2 regions of the Weizmannia sp. FSL W8-1119 genome follow, and region 2 is predicted to be linked to the other one. Evidence: riboswitches for the same ligand, from Rfam matches in the RefSeq annotation. Region 2 holds a riboswitch; the other holds the start of a gene.
What was found. A riboswitch is a leader RNA that binds a small molecule or an ion and turns the genes downstream of it on or off. The one in region 2 is predicted to bind cyclic di-AMP.
Positions count from the first base shown of each region.

Region 1: linked by a shared signal. The riboswitch ahead of NSQ19_RS01625 (APC family permease) and the one ahead of NSQ19_RS12585 (cation:dicarboxylate symporter family transporter) in region 2 are both predicted to bind cyclic di-AMP.

Region 1 is NZ_JBBOZL010000001.1:323,934-332,655, forward strand. It holds gene NSQ19_RS01620 (glycine--tRNA ligase) at 1-380, shown strand, start outside; cyclic di-AMP (ydaO/yuaA leader) riboswitch at 1,671-1,819, shown strand; gene NSQ19_RS01625 (APC family permease) at 1,929-3,749, shown strand; gene NSQ19_RS01630 (undecaprenyl-diphosphate phosphatase) at 4,228-5,064, opposite strand; gene NSQ19_RS01635 (twin-arginine translocase TatA/TatE family subunit) at 5,240-5,425, shown strand; gene NSQ19_RS01640 (AI-2E family transporter) at 5,938-6,963, shown strand; gene NSQ19_RS01645 (amino acid ABC transporter ATP-binding protein) at 7,202-8,002, shown strand; gene NSQ19_RS01650 (transporter substrate-binding domain-containing protein) at 8,674-8,722, shown strand, end outside.
Region 2 is NZ_JBBOZL010000001.1:2,537,977-2,546,698, forward strand. It holds gene NSQ19_RS12550 (DUF6230 family protein) at 1-408, shown strand, start outside; gene NSQ19_RS12555 (DUF6114 domain-containing protein) at 433-855, shown strand; gene NSQ19_RS12560 (hypothetical protein) at 883-1,776, shown strand; gene NSQ19_RS12565 (DUF1002 domain-containing protein) at 1,799-2,713, opposite strand; gene NSQ19_RS12570 (MurR/RpiR family transcriptional regulator) at 3,096-3,572, shown strand; gene NSQ19_RS12575 (MurR/RpiR family transcriptional regulator) at 3,620-3,898, shown strand; gene NSQ19_RS12580 (metallophosphoesterase) at 4,054-5,199, opposite strand; gene NSQ19_RS12585 (cation:dicarboxylate symporter family transporter) at 5,427-6,728, opposite strand; cyclic di-AMP (ydaO/yuaA leader) riboswitch at 6,933-7,080, opposite strand; gene NSQ19_RS12590 (histidine phosphatase family protein) at 7,309-7,929, shown strand.

The DNA of each region.
Region 1 (8,722 bases), 2.2 Mb from region 2:
GTGTAGCGCTGGCATTTCTGATTGACTCTTATGCAGAAGAGACACTTGAAGACGGCACAAGCCGCACGGTCATGCACCTGCACCCTGCCCTTGCGCCATACAAAGCCGCGGTTTTGCCGCTGTCGAAAAAATTATCGGATGAAGCACGCGACATTTTTGCGGATTTGTCGAAAACGTTTATGGTTGACTTTGACGAAACCGGGTCGATCGGCAAGCGATACCGCCGCCAGGACGAAATCGGCACGCCGTTTTGCATCACATACGACTTCGATTCGCGCGACGACCATATGGTGACCGTCCGCGACCGTGACACAATGGAGCAAACCCGTGTGCCAATCACGGAACTTAAAGCCTTTTTGGAAGAAAAAATTAAGTTTTAAAAAAAAGCCCGCAGCTTGCGGGTTTTTTTCTTTGGTGGTGCGCCAGGTCAGCCATAAGCAAATCTATCCTGATCGTAATGGATTTTGGCGTTTGGAACGCCTAATTAGACCATAATTAGACATTTTTAACGGGTTTTACGCTTGGATTTGTCCAATTAGAACGCCTAACTAGACATTTTCAACGGGTTTTCGCCTAATTTGTCTAATTGGATGCGGCGTGTTTTGTCCTTTTGACAGGTTCAAAGGGACATTTCATTCCCGGATGCGGCATGTTTTGTCCTTTTGACAGGTTCAAAAGGACATTTCGGGCCCGGATGCAGCTCGTTTTGTCTTTTTGACGGCTTCAAAAGGACATTTCGGGCCCGAATGCAACTCCTTTTGTCCTTTTGACAGGTTCAAAGGGACATTTCATTCCCGGATGCGGCATGTTTTGTCCTTTTGACAGGATCAAAAGGACATTTCGTTACCTGATGCCGCTCGTTTTGTCTTTTTGACGGCTTCAAAAGGACATTTCGGGCCCGAATGGAGCTCCTTTTGTCCTTTTGACAGGTTCAAAGGGACATTTCATTCCCGGATGCGGCGTGTTTTGTCCTTTTGACAGGTTCAAAGGGACATTTCATTCCCGGATGCGGCATGTTTTGTCCTTTTGACAGGTTCAAAAGGACATTTCGGGCCCGGATGCAGCTCGTTTTGTCTTTTTGACGGCTTCAAAAGGACATTTCGGGCCCGGATGCAACTCCTTTTGTCCTTTTGACAGGTTCAAAAGGACATTTCGTTACCTGATGCAGCTCGTTTTGTCTTTTTGACGGCTTCAAAAGGACATTTTGGGCCCGGATGCAATTCCTTTTGTCCTTTTGACAGGTTCAAAAGGACATTTCATTCCCGGATGCGGCACGTTTTGTCCTTTTGACAGGTTCAAAAGGACATTTCGGGCCCGAATGGAGCTCCTAATTAGACAATTCCACCGGGTTCGCGCCTCTTTTGGTCTTATGTTTCCAATTGATCCGCCTGCCCCAAGAGGTCATCTTTTCATCCTCAGGTTTTACCTTCCTAACTCTGTTTATCTCTTTACTCCGGATTTGCCGAAAAACCTTGCTTTTTGCGTGCTTTAGGCACATTCGGATATTCTACAAAAGAAGCATGATCGAAAATTAGGTACTGTGAATAAAGACAGTTTGCCCGGGGATATGGCGGGTAAAGATGGACATACCGAAACGCAATTGCGAAATAGTCTTTACAAACAATGGCAACGGGAGTAAGATAGGATGTCGTATGTAAAATTTGCGTTTCATAACTGAACCGCTTAATCCGGAAACGGAACGGGGGAACCAGGTTGGCGGCCGCGCGCCGCTCTGGGGTGAAGCCTTTTTTTAAAAGGCAGGGCCACTCTTATGCCCGAACCCGACAGCTAACCCCGTCAGCGTTATAATAGAGGATGTGAAACTGTGATCGGGCAATAGACCACAGGGAAGATGAATTCTCTTTGTGGTTTTTCTTATTTTAGGGGAAGCATTTTTGAAACACTGCAGATAAAAGGAGACCATTCAAATGTTCACCACGATAAAACGATTGTTAATTGGGAGACCGCTTCGTTCAAATGAACTTGAAGGGCAGAAGCTGACCAAGTTAAAAGCATTGGCCATTCTTTCATCCGACGCGCTTTCATCTGTTGCGTACGGGCCTGAACAGGTGCTGATTGTACTTGCCACAGTGGGGGCGCTGGCATTTTGGTATTCTATTCCAATTACAGTCGGCATTTTAATTTTATTGGCTGCACTTATTTTATCTTATCGCCAGGTCATTTACTCTTATCCGCAAGGCGGCGGGGCATACCGTGTCTCGAAAGAAAATCTCGGCGTCACCCCTGGCCTTCTTGCGGGCGGATCTTTGCTGGTGGACTACATTTTAACGGTGGCCGTTTCCGTCTCAGCCGGAACAGATGCCATTACTTCCGCGTTTCAGAGCTTGCATCCGTACAGTGTGCAGATTGCGGTTTTTCTCGTTCTGATCATTACGATTCTGAATTTGCGCGGGCTGACGGAATCGGCCAATGTGCTCGCTTACCCGGTTTATCTGTTCGTATTTTCATTGTTTGTCATCATTGTTGTCGGTTTATTCAAAACAGTAACGGGGCAAATCCCGCAAAACCTGCATCCGCATATCGGTACGCCGGTCGCCGGCATTTCACTGTTTCTTTTGTTAAAAGCTTTCTCATCCGGCTGTTCGGCATTGACAGGGGTCGAAGCCATTTCCAACGCGATCCCGAACTTCCGCGACCCGGCACCGAGAAACGCAGCCCGCACGCTTGCCATGATGGGTATCATTCTGGCATCGCTTTTAGCGGGCATCAGTTTTCTCGCATACTGGCTCGGCATTGCGCCGAAAGAAACAGAAACCGTTGTATCGCAAATGGCCCACCGGACACTTGGCAACGGTGTTTTGTACTATTTCGTCCAGGCAACTACGACTTTAATTCTCGTGCTTGCTGCGAACACCGGGTTCTCAGCGTTCCCGCAGCTCGCTTTTAACCTGGCAAGGGACAAATTTATGCCGCGCATGTTCACGATCCGCGGTGACCGGCTTGGTTACTCAAACGGCATTATTTTTCTCGGCGTTGCTTCCATAATTTTAATTGTGGCATTCCAGGGCAATACCGAGCGCCTCATTCCATTGTATGCAGTCGGCGTGTTTATTCCGTTTACGCTTGCGCAATGCGGCATGATTGTGAAATGGGTTACTCAAAGGCCGAGGGGCTGGGCCGGCAAAATGTCAGTCAACTTTGTCGGTGCCATTATTACATTTAGTGTCCTTGCGATTTTATTCATTACGAAATTTACGCAAGTATGGCCGGTTTTGATCTTCCTGCCGATTGTCATGTATATTTTCCGGAAAGTGAACCGGCATTACGAGGCGGTCGGCGAGCAGCTGCGGATTAAAGGCATGTTTCAGGAAGAAATCCACTCCAATGTGATCATTGTCCCGGTGGCCGGCATTACAACGGTCGTGGAGCGGACGATTAATTATGCAAAATCGCTCTCGGATCAGGTCATTGCCGTTTATGTCGCTTTTGATCATGAAGACGAGAAGAAAATGGAAGAAAAGTGGAAAGAGTGGGGTTGTGGTGTCCGCCTTGTCACCCTGCACTCGTCTTACCGGAGCATTGTCCAGCCACTTGCAAAATTTTTGGAAATTATCCAGCGGAAAGCAAAAGAAAACGAGTACCAGGTCATGGTGCTCATTCCGCAATTCATCCCGAAAAAACGCTGGCAAAACATTTTGCACAACCAGTCTGCACTCCTCATCCGGATGCGCCTTCTATGGGAAAAAGACGTTGTCGTTGCAACAATGCCCTACCATTTTAAAAAGTAAAAAAGCTGCCGGATCTGGCAGCTTTTTTCGTACAGCATCGAAAATATTTAGGGCAAGGGCGTGCCAGGAATGTTTAAATGGGAAGTCTAATACAGACAAAAAGGAAGAGCTGTCCCCTGCGTACTGCTAATTAGAATGCCTAATTAGACAAAACAGAGGCCCCGCCCGCCCATTTTGTCTAATTGGAAAACCCAATTAGACGCCCATGCCGCAATGAACGCGGCACCAGCAGAAGAATGAAAACCAGCCGGCGCATATTTTCAGGATAGACAAAGCAAAGGCCCCGCATTCCTGCTTCGTCCAATTAGACGCCCATGCCGCAATGAACGCGGCACCAGCAGAAGAATGAAAATCAGCGCCGCGCAATTTCCAAGATACACAGCCGGATCATCACACAGTCCCTTTCTGCCAAAGCATGCCCGGCTCCCCGGCCCATCCCCGCAAAAAAAAAGCCACGCAACGCTGCGCAGCCAAAATCTTATCGGTTCCAAATCAAAAGAAGCAAAATGATCGCCAAAAGGATGCGGTATACCGCAAACGGGATCAGCTTTACTTTGTTGATCAATGCGAGGAAAAACTTGATCGCGATTAAGGCGAAAATAAACGCGCTGATGAATCCGGTAATAAAAAACGGAATCGTCTCAGGCGTCACGGCGCCCCAGTGCTTTACAAGCGAAAGAAAGCTCGCGCCAAACATGATCGGCACGGCCATAATAAACGTAAAGTCCGCTGCAGCACGGTGGCTCATGCCAAGCAGGACGCCGCCTGAAATCGTAGAACCGGAACGTGAAAAACCCGGCCACAGGGCAAGACATTGAAAAAGCCCAACCACAAACGCCTGTCTATATGTAATTTGGTCGACCGTCTCCGTCTTCGGCCGGCGCGGGCGCGTGAGATCCGCCACAATCATCAAAACGGCCCCGGCCACAAGGGCAACAAGTACCGTATTCACCGAAAACAGATGGGCGTCAATATAATCTTCAAACAAAAAGCCGAGCACAGCCGCCGGAACGAGACCGGTAATCACATGCGTCAATTTCAGCCGTTCACCGTACATCTGCTCTCTCGTAATATTTTTCTTCAGGCCGAGCAAATTTAAAAACCTGTCCCAGAATACGACCACCATCGCCATAATGGACCCAAGCTGGATCACCACTTTAAATACATTTGCCGCTTCAGTGCCATAAAGATGATTCGATTTCAAAATCAAGTCATCCACAATAATCATATGGCCCGTCGAAGAAACCGGGGCAAACTCTGTCAGCCCCTCCACAAGACCGAGAATTGCGGCCACAAACAAATTCCACAAATGCAAAAACGTCACCTCCAGACTACATTATTCTACCATGGACGCCGGCCAAAACGAATAAATTTTTTTACGAACCCCGCCTTGCCTAATCTGAAAATAAACTGTATTCCGGTGATTATAAGTTGAAAATGTTTACAATACACTATAAGATAAAGATAAAGAAGCCCGGGGAGGGGAAAAAATGCCTGGAAATCTCAGCTTTGGCGAAATTCTCATTATCCTTGTTGTTGCACTTTTAATTTTCGGCCCGTCGAAACTCCCGCAGCTTGGAAGGGCAGCCGGCCAAACATTGCGCGAATTCAAAAAAGGCGTGCGCGACGCCATTGATGAAGAAGAAAAGCCACAAGTGAAAAAAAGCAAATCATAACCATAAGCCGCTGTAAAACACAGCGGCCCGTTTTTTGCATTCCCCCCGCCATTTTCCAAACGCTTTTCACGGTAAAACAGCGAAAAACATCCGCCCCTGACACCTTCAACGGGCCACGTGTAAAAATACGGCCAGCATACTATTTTTCATCTCATTGCCAGTGTTGCAAAAGATGCCTGATCCCTGCGAAAAATGCAGCGGCCCGTTTTTCATCCGTGCTGCCATCATCAAATGCTTTTCACAGTAAAACAGTGAAAAACGTCCGCCCTGACACCTTCAATGGGCCGTCGCGTAAAAATCCGCTGCCCTCCCCCTGCCCCTGGGGACGGATCGTGCTGGAAGCGGGGGCTCCCCGGGGCCGCATTCATCTGTAAGATGGATTCCTTTTATGGCAGGAAAAAATTTCACAAATTCCCCGCCAGCTAAATTACTTAAACCGGCTATAAATGTGTTAAGATAAGGGTAAACAGAAAAATGGTTCCTTTGAATCCGGAGGGGGTAATAACAATACGATGGAAGACCGGCTGTTTTCATTATTTCAAAAACGGGGGGTCAGAAGGGTTCTTATCTTTGTGCTGATCACACTTATCCTGTATTTTCTGCGCAGCATGATGGACCTGATGCTGCTCACCTTTATTTTTTCCTATCTTGTCAACAGACTGCAAAAAATTGTGACAAGATGGTTTCCGATCAAACGCAGACTGGCTGTTTTAATCGTGTATATTTTGATTCTCGGCGGCCTCACACTCGGCGTGATCAAATATTTTCCGATCCTGGTCAATGAAATTACCCAGCTTGTTATGCAGATTTCCGATTTTTACACAAAACCTCAGCACAATGAAGTACTGAATTATATTGTGAAAAACATCCAGGAAAAGAAAATTGTCGACTACGCACAAAAAGGCGTTTCTATCCTGTTCGATTATTTTACAAGCATCAGCAAAGTCAGCATCCAGGTCTTCATGGCCATTATCCTGAGTTTGTTTTTCCTGCTTGAAAAAGAGCGGATCATCCGTTTTACAAAACAGTTTAAAAAGAGCAAACTTGCAGCGTTTTACGATGAAATCGAGTATTTCGGTGTCAAATTTGTAGGGACATTCGGGAAAGTGATCGAGGCCCAGTTCATTATCGCCGTTGTGAATTCCGTTCTTACTACGATCGGTCTCTGGATTCTCGGCTTTCCGCAGTTATTCGGGCTCGCCATTCTCATTTTTGCTCTCGGCCTTATCCCGGTCGCCGGCGTTTTCATCTCGCTCATTCCGCTCTGTATCATCGCTTACAGCATCGGTGGCGGAATGAAAGTACTGTATGTCCTCATTTTGATTGTCATCGTGCATGCCGTGGAAGCCTATGTGCTGAATCCGCAGCTGATGTCCTCAAAAACGAATATGCCTGTTTTTTACACTTTTCTCATTTTAATTTTTTGTGAGCATTTTTTCGGTCTGTGGGGGCTCATTCTTGGTATTCCCATTGTAATGTTCTTCCTTGATGTCCTTGAAGTTACCGGGCAAAGCGCGGAGCCAAAGAAAAAAACATAATCGACATAAATGTACGCCAGCCGTTCCAAAATGGGTAAGCATTTTGGAACGGCTTTTTTAGTGAATAAATGAAACAGGCTGCTTTCTTCACGGGAAATTTTATAGGCTTCTTCTAAAGGGATTTCTGAGATTTTTAATATTTTTAAAAAATACCTCACCCAAAAATCCATTTCAAAAAACAGAAAAATGCCTCCAATAAAAATATTGATGTTATCTGAATAGATTGATATACTCTAAAATAGGGAGTAATGGAAGGTTTCTAAATTCTGGAAGCGCACACCAAAAAGATGAGCAGCCGGGAGGTGAAGATGTGATTTCATTCCGTCATGTCAACAAATACTATGGTGATTTTCACGTTTTAAAAGATATTAACCTTGAAGTAAAAGAAGGGGAAGTCGTCGTTGTGATCGGCCCTTCCGGATCAGGGAAGAGCACAATGCTCCGCTGCATCAACCGCCTGGAAGAAATCACGGACGGCGAACTCTTCGTCCGCAATATGAAAGTCAATGATAAAAAAACCGATATCAACGACCTTCGCAAAAATATCGGCATGGTCTTCCAGCACTTCAATTTGTATCCGCATAAAACCGTTTTGCAAAATATCACGCTGGCGCCGATCAAAGTGCTGGGCCAAAGCAAGGAAGAAGCGGAAAAAAAGGCGATGCACTACCTAGAAAGGGTAGGTATTCCGGATAAAGCAAACGCCTACCCGTCACAGTTGTCAGGCGGCCAGCAGCAACGTGTCGCAATTGCCAGGGGGCTGGCAATGGAGCCGGACATCATGCTGTTTGACGAACCGACCTCCGCCCTGGACCCCGAGATGATCGGAGAAGTGCTCGACGTTATGAAATCACTTGCAAAAGACGGCATGACCATGGTAGTCGTCACGCACGAAATGGGTTTTGCCCGCGAAGTGGCGGACCGCGTTATTTTTATGGACCAGGGGAGGATCATCGAGGACAATACACCGGAAGCCTTTTTCAAAAACCCGCGTGAAGAACGCGCCCGCACCTTCTTAAACCGTGTACTGAACCATTAATCATGAGGCCACGGGCAAAATATTTGTATCCGCGCAGGATGCTAAAAATCGGGTGCAAACCATGTGCGACAATCGGGTCCATGCATGGCGGCATCAATCGCTGGGATGCCGGTTACGAATGGCAGCCAAACATCCTGCGCCACGCCCGGGCAGGATGCCAAAAATCGGGTGAAAACCATGTGCAGCTATTGGTCCATGCATGGCGGCTGTCAATCGCCGGAAAGCCGGTTTCTCGTGGCGGCCAAACACCCTGCATCACGCCCGGGCAGGATGTCAAAATCGGGTGCAAACCATACGCGGTTATCAGGTCCATACATGGCGGCATCAATCGCCGGAAAGCCGGTTACGAATGGTGGCCAAATAACCTGTACCACGCGGGTCAGGATGCCAAAAATCGAAAGCAAACGATCCGCGGCTATCGGGTACACGTAAGGTGGCCGTCAATCGCCCGGAAAGCCGGTTCCAGTCGCAGTCATAAACCATTTGCATCTGCATATACATTCATATCCGGGGATGGTGCGCAATCATGGCCATAAGCCAAGGAATGGTAGGTGCCGGCCCGCGGGAATACCGTGCTACTCAAAGCAGCACTAGCATAAAACATTTATCATTGGGGACTTCCGCAAAGCGCTTGCTTTCGCGGTGACCATAAATAAAAAAGGGGGATTCAAATGGGAAAGGTCAAAAAATGGTTAGCAGCAGGATTGGTTTTCATTTTGG
Region 2 (8,722 bases):
TTATACGGGAGTTTATATGGGGACCCTTCCAAAGGGCAGGACCATGTCAAGCCAGTCTTTGTCAATGAAATTGATAAAGTGACGATTCAAGACTTGGTTATTAAAAAAGATGTTAAGATTCCAGTTCTCGGCGATTACCAGGTAAGAATTACGGCAGGCGACGGAAGCACACCTGTACACCTTGACGGGGTAATTCAAAAAGCTGCGCTTGTACAGGGGGATGCAGTCTTCACCAATATGAATATTTCAGAAAATTATGTCACTGCCGATGACCCTCAAGCTGCTTCAAAGGCATTTACGCAAGGGGCAGATACTTTAACGATCAAAGACGGCAGCCTGGATACACATTATCTTTTCCAAAAAGTCGCAAATCTGCCGAACCTCAAAGTGCAGTTTGTCAAAAAATAGGCTTTTCCTCAAGGAGTGATCATAATGGGCAAGTTCCATATGTTTCGCATGAATTTTAGAAACTGGAGAAGAAGCCGGCCATTCTGGGGGGCAACGTTTACGTTGCTCTCCGGGATGATCATTTTATATGTGCCGGTCCAACTTCTTGAAATTGCAGCCGCGCCCGGTAGCATGGTGTCGATCGGCCTTATTTTCGGCGGCTTGATTTTTCTGATCGGCGGAATGGGTTATTTTTTCCCGAAGTTTAATATGGTGTTCGGCATTTTGGCCATTTTCCTGTCTGTCCTTTCCATCATGGGGGCGATGGGCGGATTTTTCATTGGAACCCTGCTCGGTATCATCGGCGGGTCTTTATCTGTTTCATGGCGGGTAATCAGGCAGGAGGAAGTGCCGGCTAGTGTTGGGCCGATGGAAGAAATTGCCGCAGGGAGTGCAGAAGAAAGATAAAGACTATACACAGAAATGGTGAGGCAAGTGAAGAAAACAAAATCTTTCCTATTGACAGCCGCATTTATTGCATTTAATTTTTGCTTTTTTACAAACATTTCAGTGGCTGAATCCCCCGCAACAGACGGCTTCATCATTGAAGCAGACCGCGTGGAAGGCGTGATGCTTCCGCCCGAGATTACAGCAGGCGATACAGCAATAAAACAAAATCAGGTCATGCTCCGCCTGCAGTATGCGGATGTTACCATTTACGGACTGAAAATCACAAAAGTGCTGCAAACGCCTGAGGGACCGGTGACGATCCATATGAATGCACCCGGCCCGATCCAATTGAAAAATATGAAGGACGATGCTACAAAGGTGGACTTTGGCAGCATTTACGTCCCGGAAAAAGCCGGACAAATCGGCATGAAAAACGTCCGCCTTGTTGCCCATCAACAGCTTGCCGACAATGCGGATCTGCCGGGCCTTGACCTTTCGATGGAAACCGGCGCAGCCAATATTGACACTTCCGGTTCCGATGAAGAAACGTTGCGAAAACAGGCCGATCAGCTGACACAACTGCTTAAGGGCGGGACTTCTGATCAAAACAAGGAAGAAAAAAACGGCAAGCCTGTTACGGCTGATAAAGCAAAGGCTGGCACGCAGGATAAAGCGAAAACAGAAACACAGGATACAGAAAAACATCACGATGCGAAAACGGATGGCAAGGTTACGGATCAAAATAAAAATAAAAAACCAGAAAACGCGGATGATACAAAAACAAAGAATGCTGAGGGAACAGAATCGGACAACACTGGCACAAAACCTGCTTCCGGCCAGGAGACGGAAAAGAATGGCACCCCTGCAAAGACTGCTCCCAGCCAGAGCAGCACAGATAAAAATGTTCAACAAAAAGAAGGCAGCAACGCCGGAAATTAGGGGCGCACTGCCTTCTTTCCCATTATTGGAATAATCCCCGGATCGCGTCAAAGATGTTTTGGAAAAAGTCTTTTACGCTTTGCCAAAAACCCTTGTCTCCGGCCGCTTTATTGATCTTATCGCTCAGTTTGTCCGACAAGGAACTCAATTCGCTCTTGACCGAACCAAAATTGATGTTGAGCTTGCGCATCTGGTCGAATAAATCATACAGCAGCTGGCGGTCAGAATCGCTCAAATTGATGTTTAAATCCTTCAATTTATCATCGACGATTTTTTCAATATCTTCTTTTGTTGCCGGATGCTGGTCCGCAATTTCCTGCTTAATTTCCGTAAGAAGCTGGGTCACTTTGTCATTGCTTAACCCTTCCTTTTTCGCCAGATCCGTTGCGACATTCAGTTCCTGGCTGGCCACTTCCGTCCGATCTGAATCAAGTTTATCCCCGGATTTACTTGAATCGTCGTAAGCTTTATAAATACCGACAAGCGCTGAATGGCCGGTTACTTTGAGCGGAGAAGCCACTTCCACTTCCGCATTTTTAATCCCGGCAGTGAGCAGCGCATTTTTATACATATCCGCTGTCACTTCTGTAATATTCTCCGGTGTGACAATATTCACCTGGACACCGCCGGAATCCGTTCTTGTAATTTTTGCGGATGAGTACATATTCGAATTGCGGTTGCCGTCAGGAATGTAATGGACAAGATCATCGCCGGTTACGGTAATCTCTTCCACATTGTTTGCATCGTCCACGCCAAGTTCCTTTTCCACCTCTGCTTTTTGCGAGGCAGAAAGCGCCGCACCGGTTACAACGATCGGTTTCCCGTATTTTTCATCGATCACTGTACTATTATCGCCAGATGCTTTTGCCACACCGTTCATGCTGAATCCAAGCGCAATCATAGCGATGAACCAAATCAAGCCCAATCTTTTTAGCATTCTTTTTACGCCTCCTTTTTTGAAATGTTGCGGGCTTGCCGCCTGCCATTTCAAAAGATGCCTGCAAATCAGCCCATCGTGATGCATCATTTTTATTATACACGATTGCACCGTCCGTTTTCCCTAAAAATATGATGAGAAAACCCGGGCCTGGCGCGGGGGGATGCAACTGGATTGATTTTTCAGCGGCAGCAAAAGTATCGCCGGTTGCCCCGTTTGCTGGCAAGAGCGAAGAAAACTTGACCCATTCCTTTTATGGCAGCGGTTTCAAAAAGGAAGATTTTATACTAAAATAAAATCAGAAGGTACGACACAACAGGAAAGGTGTTTGAAGATGGGCACACAATTGCAGTCATTCCCGTGTCTTCATAGAATTCAAACGATGTACAGCGAATTTAGCGCAAAAGAACGGAAAATTGCAGACTACATCCTTGAGAACCCGCAGCGTTTGGTCCACAGCACGATCAACCAGGTGGCGGATCAGTTGCTTGTTGCCGATGCAACGGTATTCCGGTTTTGCAAACGCATCGGTTTCAGCGGATTTCAGGCGTTGAAGATTGCACTCGCTGCGGAAGCCGCCCGCCCCGGGAAAAATATGGACGAAGCAGTGAAAGATACCGACAATGAAAAAGCAGTTGCCATAAAAGTGTTTGAATCCAATATCCAGACCTTGCAGGATACGATCCATACATTGAACCAAAAACATTTGCATGAGGCCGTTGAATGGATTTGCCGTGCGAAGCATATTGTGTTTTACGGCTGCGGAAGTGCGTCCGTTATTGCCCTTGACGCCCTCGAAAAATCTTTGCAGACGGATTTGGCTGTCACGGCTTATACGGACCCCATCTGCAGCTGCTGAGCGCGGCAAGATGCACCAAAGAAGATGTGGCGGTTTTCATTTCTCACGTGGGCGCGGACAAAGAAGTATTGAAGTTGCTCCAGGCCGTTCAGAAAACCGGGGCGAAAACGATCGCGATCACGCAATTTGCAAAATCGCCGCTAAGCCAGAAAGCCGATGTCCCTTTATTTACAGTTTCACAAGAAGCAGATTTCCGCTTTTCTTCCTTTTCCGCGCGGATCGTACAGCTTAGCCTCATTGATCCCCTGTATGTCAATGTCATGCTGAGATATAAAGATACGAACGAAGAAATTTTACAAAAAGGAAAAGAAACGTACACCGTATGACAGCGCCCCGTTTCCCGGCAAACGGAGCCTGCACGCCCGTTATAATTTTCGCCGCAAATTGTAGAACGCCACGGCTGGAACCCGATGATGTTAAAATTTGCCCCCTTTTTCCTTCACTTAAATACCCATGCCGCAACAATGGCGGCATGGGCAAATTAGTTTCGGCTATATAAAGTAAACTTGGATCCCAGTACGTTTTTTTGCAGTTCGGCGGTCATCCGGACAATATCCGAATCCGGCCTGACAATGGATTTTGCCTGCTGATTGTGGGTGGCATATACCGGTTTCGCCTCGGATTGCGCCTCCGTCATTTCCCACTTCTCTCCCTTTTTTTCCAAAGTGAGACTGATCACACCGAGATGGCTCCCCCACTTGCCGGGCATCACCGCAGGCACGCCATTGATCGTCCCTTTCCGGATATCGACACCGGGAACGCCTGCAAAAAATTCGCTTGGGAACACCCTGTGCTGATGCCCGAACAGAATGGCATCAATCCCTTTTACCTCGCTTAATAAATATACGGCATCCCCTGTATAAAACGGTTGTTTTGCAGCCGGATCCACACCGCAATGGGCGAGCGCGATGATCAGGTCGGCTCCTTCCGCCTTCATTCTCGGGACAAACCAGGCAGCCGTATGCAGGATGTCCTTTGCTTTGACTTTGCCGCCAAGGCTCGGTTTTTCCCATTCAATGACAGAAGGCGTGACAAACCCAATGACCCCGATTTTCAAATGATGAGAATGCCCGTGCCGGTCTTCCACTTTTTTATTCAAAATCACATAGGGTTTAAAAAAATTTTGGTCATCTGTATCATTTTTTTCGAAATTATAGTATATATTGGCATTCACAAACGGAAACTTTGCTCCGCTGATGGTCTGTTTCAAAAAATCAAGCCCGTAATGAAAATCATGATTGCCCACGGTCGCCGCATCGTAATTTAAATGGTTCATCACACGGATAAACGGATGAACTTCCCCTTTTTTTAACGGGCGCCGGGCAGCATAAGCAGCCATTTCATTCCCTTCGAGCAAGTCCCCGTCATCAAACAGCATCGTATTTTTTGCCGCTTTCCTCTCCGCTGCAATGAGTGAAGCCGTGAGGGCAAGCCCGTAAGTCTCCGCCTCAGTGCGCGCGGCATAATCATAATTCAGCATATAGCCGTGCAAATCCGATGTCTCCAACAAACGCAAATCGACAGTGGCCCGTTTCGGCTGAAACCAAAAAGCCGCATCCGCATGTTCCGTCCGGGGAAAAAGAGCGAGGGACAGTACCGCTGCCCACATCAGCATTTTTTTGCCCATCTTTATCCCTCCAAAAATCAATACATGCTGTGAATAGTTTGTGCCCCGGGGTGCTCATTATTGCAGCCCGGCCGGTAACAATCCTTGGAAACAGAGGCACAATTTTTTCGGGCCCATGCAAAAAGGGGACACTGCCGGTGATCTTTCAACGGACAGAACATTCGCAAACAAAAAAGGCGCCCCGCCCCTGTTCCGGCAGTGCACCTTCTTTAACTTCATAGCTGATTTTAAGATTCCGTTACATATTTGTGATCTTTGGAATCGTGCCCGCCGCCGCTGATTTCAGCAAGGTACGCTTCTCCTTTTTCTTTATCATATTTTCCTTCCCATTTTGACACAATAATGGTTGCCAGTGTATTCCCAACGACATTGCAGACTGTTCTTGCCATATCTAGAATACGGTCAATCCCCGCAATAAATGCCAGGCCTTCAATCGGAATGCCGACCGTTCCCAGCGTCGCCAAAAGCACGACGAATGAAACTCCCGGAACACCGGCGATGCCTTTTGACGTGACCATCAGCACGAGCACCAGGGAAATTTGCGCACCGATGGACATATGAATCCCGTACATTTGCGCGATAAACAGCGCCGCCAGCGACTGGTACAAGGTCGAGCCGTCCAGGTTGAAGGAGTACCCGGTCGGAATAACCAGTGTGGTGATCGATTTCGGGCAACCGAATTTTTCCATTTTTTCCATGATCCTTGGCAGCACCGCTTCCGAGCTTGCAGTGGAATAGGCAAGGATCAATTCGTCTTTCAGGATCTTGAAGAGATTGAAAATATTTACACGGAAAAGCCAGCCAATCAGGCCAAGCACGACAACCACAAAGAAAATAATCGTGCCGTAAACCGTGAAAACAAGCTTGCTCAGCGGGATCAATGACTTGAGGCCGAATTGCGCAACCGTTACGCCAATAAGGCCGAATACACCGATCGGGGCCACTTTCATGACCAAATTGGTGACATAAAACATCGCTTCACTGACACCCTGGAAAAAGCGGAGCACCGGTTTTCCTTTTTCCCCGATGGCTGCTACCCCGATCCCGAACATGACAGAGAAGAAAATGATTGGAAGCATGTTCCCTTGTGAAAGGGATTCAAACAAGTTCGTCGGCACAATATTTAAGATCGTATCGACTATGCCATTGTGCTGCGTCTCTTTCGTTGTTTCCACATAACTGCTGATCGATGTTTTTGCCAGCGAACCCATATCCACCCCTGTACCCGGATGGAACAAGTTTCCGGCCAGCAGCCCGACTACAATTGCAATGGTCGTGACAATTTCAAAATAGATTAATGCTTTCAGGCCGAGCTTTCCAACCTGCTTCATATCTCCTGCACCGGCAACACCGACAATCAGGCTTGAAACGACAATCGGGATCACAATCATTTTAATCAAGCGCAAAAAGAAATCGCCAAACGGCTGGAGAATATGGGCCACGGTGTCATTTCCGTGAAAAATGCCGCCGATCGCAATACCGAGAATCAGGCCGATAAAAATCTGCCAGGCTAAACTCACTCTTTTCATGTAGGTCCCTCCCAGATGCCAATATTTTTTCAAAAAGCGCAGTACGCAAGCTGCATACCGGATTGTTTGTAAAACTCAAATTGCAGATACCACCGGTTTCCGGATTTCCATGCGGAAACCGAATTTGCGGATGAAAAAAAACCACGAAAGAGAGAAATTCCTTCGCAGCATTTTTGCTTAAAAGGCGTGTCCAAAAAACACACGCAGTTCTCTCCAGACGCTTACGAGGTTAGCTGACGGATTAGGGAATAAAGAGTTTCCCTACCTTTCAATGAAAGGTTTCACCCCTGGTGCCCAAAGCACCCGTTGGTTCCCCCGTTTACATAAACATGTAATTGAGCGATGATATGAAGTTTTTAAAAGATAAAAAACAACTCATCCTTCTCCAATGTTTTAGCGTCCTTTGCCATTATATAATATTTTAATATAATATAGCAAATAAATTTTTTTATAGCGAGAGGACGGACGCATTCGCGTTGCATAGCCGGCATCAATTTGCTGGTCATCCGTGGGAGATAGCATTTCACGCTTCAATTTGCTAAAATAAAACCAGTCGATACTTTGTGAAAAGAGGTACATTATGACACTTTTTTATTTTGTGCGCCATGGCCAGACAGAATGGAACGCCGACCGGAACAGATATTGCGGGAGAAGCGATATCGGTTTGTCTGAGACCGGCGTGCGGCAGGCGAAACTGGCGGCAGGATTTTTAAAGGATATTCCGTTTGATGCGGTTTACACATCAACATTGGCCCGTGCTGTCCGTACGGCAGAAATTCTCGTGAAGGGGCGGAATTTGGAAATACACCAAGATCCGCGTCTTGTCGAAACGGACTTCGGTGCCTGGGAAGGAGAACGGCAGGAAGACTTTTCCGTAAACTATGCGGAGAATTGGGAGGCATGGCTACAAGATCCGGGCGCGACACATGCGGGTTATACGGGGGAAACGGCCGTCCAGGTCTATAACCGTGTCCGTGCCTGTATCAATGAGCTGGTGGAAAAACATCCGGAGGAAACCGTCCTTGTTGTGGCCCACAGCATGGCAATCCGCTTTTTCGTCGCCGGAACACTGGAAGTCCCGTTTAAAAATTACCGGATGATCCCGCAAGACAACACGGGCATTACAATTTACAAAGAGGCACCGGAAAACGCCGGATTTCTGGCCATTAATCTAAATACGCATTTATATGCAATAAAATGAGGGTTAGACATTTTCAGAATAACGATTGCCCATTGCTACAGGAACCCAGCCCATGCCGGTTGAATAACGGAACCGGCATGGGCTGGGTTATTTGAAAATGAACGTAATCCATGATGCGTTTTTATAATTTGTTTCATCAAAAATCCGGGACAAGATTGGTGCATGAACCCGTAGGAAATGGAAATTTTACAAAGGCATGCAGCTGCCTTGCCTGCTTGAGGGGTTGCGATCTCTGGTCTCGGCAAGAAGACTGGCCCCTTTGCCCGGACTCCTCTTTGCACGCAAAAGCTGGTTCATTGGCAAGCCAGAAGCGGATTTGTTCATCAACAATGTGGATTTGAATGGCGGGGATTCTACAATGGCATGCAGCTGCCTTGCCTGCTTGAGGGGTTGCTGTGCCTGGATTTGGCAAGGAAACTGGCCCCTTTGCCCGGACTCCTCTTTGCACGCGAAAGCTGGTTCATGGCAAGCCAGAAACGGATTTGTTCATCAACAATGTGGATTAATGATGATGGAATGGCAGGGATCATTGGCCCGCCATTTTTATATGAAAGCGTTTACAATTTGAAAAGGGGTTAAAACCGCACCGTTTTCATGCTAAACTGGAAGGGAGACTGTAAAAATAGAGCCTGGAGACCGTATTACTCTTACTTTGGATTTGGGAACTGCAAGTAAGAATCATGAGAAAATAGGGGGGATTTTTTGCTGAAGCTCTATTTTCTTTGTGTCTCCGGCTCTTTGTCAACTTTGTACAGACACTCATCAACAAAATAATTTCTATACACTTATATTA